DNA from 2 places in the Gorillibacterium sp. CAU 1737 genome. Region 1 is predicted to be linked to the other one. Evidence: riboswitches for the same ligand, from Rfam matches in the RefSeq annotation. Region 1 holds a riboswitch; the other holds the start of a gene.
What was found. Region 1 has a riboswitch for glycine ahead of AAFN83_RS10250 (amino acid permease). Riboswitches for the same ligand answer to the same signal wherever they lie in the genome.
Positions count from the first base shown of each region.

Region 2: linked by a shared signal. The riboswitch ahead of gcvT (glycine cleavage system aminomethyltransferase GcvT) and the one ahead of AAFN83_RS10250 (amino acid permease) in region 1 are both predicted to bind glycine.

Region 1 is NZ_JBDQQO010000004.1:103,065-105,527, forward strand. It holds gene AAFN83_RS10245 (iron-siderophore ABC transporter substrate-binding protein) at 1-1,028, opposite strand, end outside; glycine riboswitch at 1,265-1,344, shown strand; gene AAFN83_RS10250 (amino acid permease) at 1,507-2,463, shown strand, end outside.
Region 2 is NZ_JBDQQO010000008.1:24,610-27,072, reverse strand. It holds gene gcvT (glycine cleavage system aminomethyltransferase GcvT) at 1-921, opposite strand, end outside; glycine riboswitch at 1,047-1,190, opposite strand; glycine riboswitch at 1,194-1,288, opposite strand; gene gcvH (glycine cleavage system protein GcvH) at 1,569-1,961, shown strand.

The sequences.
Region 1 (2,463 bases):
GAGAGCGGATTCGGGGTGCCGGCAGCTACAAGGGGCGTGTCGGAGTCGATGAATGCGACGGAGCCTCTTTGGATCGCAGGGATTTTACCAAGCAGGGGATCAGCCTGGATAGTCTTGAGCAGGGCGTCATTGCCATAGCCAATGATCAGATCGGCATCATAGAGAGCTTCCGTATTCTCGACGCTCAGCTCCAGGGAGTATTTCTTCGGGTCCGTGATCAGCTTCGTGATGCTGTCCGGATAAACCATGCCCATCTCAAACAGGAAGGAGACGCGGGAGTCTACGGGCGTATAGATGTGCAGCTTGGAGAAGTCCTTCGCATTGAAGTTGACCCAAACGACTTTCTTGTCTTTGATCTGAGGGTAGTGGCTCAGCTTCTCATTCACCATGTTCTCGGTGTCTTGAATGAGCTTCTCGCCTTCGGCCTTCATGCCCATGCCGGTTGCGTTCATCGTCACTTGCTCACGCCAGGTGGTAGCCCAGGGCGCCGTCGGATAGGGAACGACCGGTGCAATCTTGCTGAGCGTGTTGTAATCTTCCTGGGTAATGCCGGAGTAAGCAGCGAGAATGACATCGGGGTTGGAGTCCGAGATTGCTTCAAAATCAAGGCCGTCGGTGTCCTGGAAGACGTTCGGGTCCTTCACGCCGAGCTCATCGAGCTTTTGCTTGGTCCACGGCAGGAGGCCGCTGCCGTCTTGAACGCCGAAGTTCGCAGCCGAGAAGCCGACCGGAACCACTCCGAGGGCAAGAACCACGTCATGGTTGGCCCATTGAATGGTCGCGACGCGTTCCGGCTTGCTCTTGATAACCGTTTCGCCGAGGGCGTGCTTGATCACAATCGGATATTCTTCGGTGCTGGCGGGGGAAGCAGAAGTTTCCGCGCTGGGGGCTTCGGTGCTGGCCGGGGCACTTTCAGACGGAGACGGAGAAGCGCTGGAGCTGGATTGCTGACTGGAGCATCCAACCAATGCCACGGCAAGGATGGAAGAAAGGAAGAGGGTTGTGAAGGACTTGCGTTTCGTGTTCATGAGAGCACCCTTTCGGTTCTGAGATAGAATCGCTACTTATTTAGAATCATTATTAATAATGATAACGATTCTCATTATCATAAAATATATAGTTGTAGCGAACAGGTTGTCAATGCAAATGGGCATGTTTTCAGAGGAGGAATTGTCATTGACAAAATCTTTACCCGGGATTACGATTGATAAATAAATTTAATAGTTAGCAGCATGCTTTGATTGCTATGGATCACACTATAGCAGGAGCGGCTTCTGGAGAGACCGTGAGGAATCGCGGCGCCGAAGGGTTCACAATCTCAGGCAAAAGGACAGAAGAGTAGTAACGATTTTATTTGTCGTTCTCCATCCCGGAGGAACGGCCGATACGATTTTTATTGCTTTTTGGGACGATGAGATTGGAGAGATCCAATCTCTTTTTGTTGTTCACTGACTTTGTCGCCCCTCGACCCCAGGGAAGATGTTCAATAACAAGGGGGAGTTTGGATTGGCACAGCAAGAGTTAAAGAGGGAGTTAGAGAATCGGCATGTTCAGCTTATCGCCATCGGCGGTACCATCGGGACGGGGTTGTTCTTAGGATCGGGGAAAGCGATCCAGCAGGCGGGACCCTCCATCATCTTTGCTTATCTCATCGTTGGCATCGCGGTCTTTTTCGTGATGAGGGCGCTCGGAGAGCTTCTGTTATCCAAAGCGGGGTATCAATCCTTTACGGATATCGCCGAGGACTATCTGGGGCCGCGCGTCGCGTTCGTCACCGGATGGACCTACTGGTTTTGCTGGATCATGACCGCAATGGCGGATGTAATCGCAGTGGGCATCTACATTCAATATTGGTTCGATATTCCTCAGTGGGTACCGGAGCTGATCTGCCTGATCATTTTGCTTGGACTGAACCTGCTGACGGTCAAAAATTTTGGAGAATTGGAATTCTGGTTTGCTTTGATCAAGGTCGTGACTATTCTCGCCCTGATTGCCATTGGAATTGTCCTGCTGATCATCGGGTTCAAGACGGGAGCTGGAACGGTGTCGGTCACGAACATTTGGAAGCACGGCGGGCTTTTCCCAAACGGGGTATCCGGGTTCCTGCTGTCCTTCCAAATGGTAGTGTTCGCTTTTGTCGGGGTGGAGCTGGTGGGGGTGTCGGCGGCAGAAACCTCCGATCCAGAGAAGAACATTCCGTCGGCCATCAATAAAATTCCGATGCGTATCCTGTTTTTCTATGTAGGGGCCATCGTCGCTTTGCTCTGCATCAATCCCTGGACGGAGCTCAGTCCCGGCGAAAGTCCCTTTGTGAAGACCTTTGCTCTCGTGGGCATTCCGATTGCCGCGGGCATCATCAACTTTGTCGTCCTCACGTCCGCCGCTTCCGCCTGCAACAGCGGGATGTTCTCCACGAGCCGCATCCTCTATAACCTGGGGAAGAAGGATCAGGCGCCTGCGCCT
Region 2 (2,463 bases), on a different contig from region 1:
ATAGAGGGGGTAGTGCGAGCGCGGAATGCCTCGGTCGAGCATTTCGATGCCGACCAGCTTGCGCGGCACGCCTTGTTCCTTCTGGCGCAGAAGCGCCTCGCGGCCGATGAAGTCGCCCTTGTCGAGCTTCACCCAGCGAGCGAGTCCGGCTTCCAGCGGGCTGATCGTGTCGGACAGCTCCTGTCCGTAGAGCGACAGTCCCGCCTCAAACCGCAGTGTGTCCCGCGCTCCAAGTCCAATTGGGACAAGGCCCTCGGGTTCTCCCGCTTCTAGGAGGCGGGTCCAGAGCGCACCTGCTTGCTCGGCTGGCGCGTACAGCTCGAAGCCGTCTTCTCCGGTATACCCGGTACGGGAGAGCAAGAGCTTCACGCCTGCGATCTCCGTCTCCGCGAGGAAGGTGAACGGCTTCAGCGCGCTCATCTGCTCCGGCGAAGCGGCGAGCTTGGTTAGGATCGCTCCGGCCTGCGGACCTTGCAGCGCGATGAGCGCCGTCTCGTCGCTCTGATCGTCCAGGGTGACGTCGCCTTCGAGGTGGCGGGCCAGCCACTCCAGGTCCTTTTCCCGATTGGCGGCATTTAGCACAAGGAGGAACCGTTCGGCATTCAGCCGGTAGACGAGCAGGTCGTCGACGGTCCCTCCATCGGGGTAGCACATGAGGCTGTATTGGGCGGTTCCATCCGCAAGCCGGGTGACATCGTTCACGGTGAGCTTTTGCAGATAGGCCTCTGCATCACGGCCGCTCACAAAAACCTCTCCCATATGGGAAACGTCGAACAGGCCCGCGCGCAGGCGGACGGCATCATGCTCGGCTTGAATGCCGGAAAACTGCACAGGAAGCTCCCAACCGCCAAAATCAATGCAGCGGGCGCCTTCATGCGCGGAGTAAAGCGGGAACAACGGGGTTCGTTTCAAGTCGGACATCTCCTCACCTCACGGTTCGCGTAGTCGATACTTAAGATGGCGCCCATCGGCCGCCCCGATGCGTCCGCATCAAAAAAGGACAGCCGAAAAAGCCCGCAGCTTCGCCATCGAAGCCTGTGCTTTTCCTCTGTCCTTTGTACCTGAGAGTTACCTTGCGAATGGCTTGGATGCAAGTTTCCCCTTGGGTGACCCGAAGCGTGTCTTCCAACCCGCGAATCCGCCGTAAAGCGTATGGGTGAAGCACGCCCTTAGGCGGGTGCTCTCCAGAGACGCGTCCGGCAATGGTCCTTTTGCCTGAGAGATTCCCCAGAATGGGTTACTCCTTCGGCGTTACCGGTTCCCCGGTAATCTCTCCCATTGCGTTCATCCGCATATGCGGTTCACCAATTATGATAATGATTATAATTCATTAATAAGCGAAAAGAGCGTCAGTGTCAAGATAACTCACACAAACATTTTTTAGGTGGGGGACCCCCATTGACATTCGCCTAACCGATCCGGTACTTTAAATACGTATGCGGCAACCGCCGCTGGAGGTTCCCGCCTTTTTCCAATCGGATGGTCTGCGGTTCGGACCGTGCTTTTGTACGGCATTGTGCACCATCCGCTCCCCGGAAGAAGAGCACTTTGAAGCGAGGGTCATAGCCATGAGCGAAATCAAAGCGGACTTGCTTTACAGCGAAGAGCATGAATGGGCGGCAAAAGGGGCATCCCGCACCGTGCGGATCGGCATCACGGATTTTGCCCAAAGCCGGCTCGGCGATATTGTTTTTGTGGAACTGCCTGAACTTGGCGCAAGCGTAGCGGCCGGCGACAGCCTCGGCACCATCGAGTCCGTCAAAACCGTCTCCGACCTATATTCCCCGGTCAGCGGAACCGTCACGAAGGTAAACGAAACGCTGGTGGATCAGCCCGAGCTCGTCAACACCGCTCCCTACGGAGAAGGGTGGATCGTCGAGCTGGAGGTGGACGGAGAACTGGAGGAAGCGCTCGCGAAGCTGCTGACCCCCGAAAGCTACGAGGCGCTCGTCGCCGAGTAAGCGTAATCAAGTACCGCCAAGCGTGACCAAGTATAGTCAAGCGTAATTAAGTGAGGCCTGTTCCTCAAGCTAACCAAGCATAACGAAACATTCCAAGCGTGACCAAGTACGCTAAACGTAACCAAGTGGAACCTGAATGAGCATGGCCTTTCCGGCACCGACCCCAAGACCGATCTGAAACAACCGGCGGGGTGGGTGCTTTTTGGCGTGGAGCGGGAATTTGCGGTGAAAATCACGTCCGTTCCGCCGCTTTCTTACAAAATAACGTTCTGAGATATCCTTATTTCACGAAAATGGTGTGCTTCTGGTGAAATAGTGATCCGGCGAATTGTTAATTCACGAAAAACACATCAATTCGGCGCTCCTTTACAAAATAACGATCTGTGAGATCCTTATTTTGCGAAAATGGTGCGCTTCCGACCAAATAGTGATCCGGGAGATCGTTATTTTGACTTTTATCCTAGTGGTCCATTGAAAAAATCAGGTATGCTTGAGCAGAGAG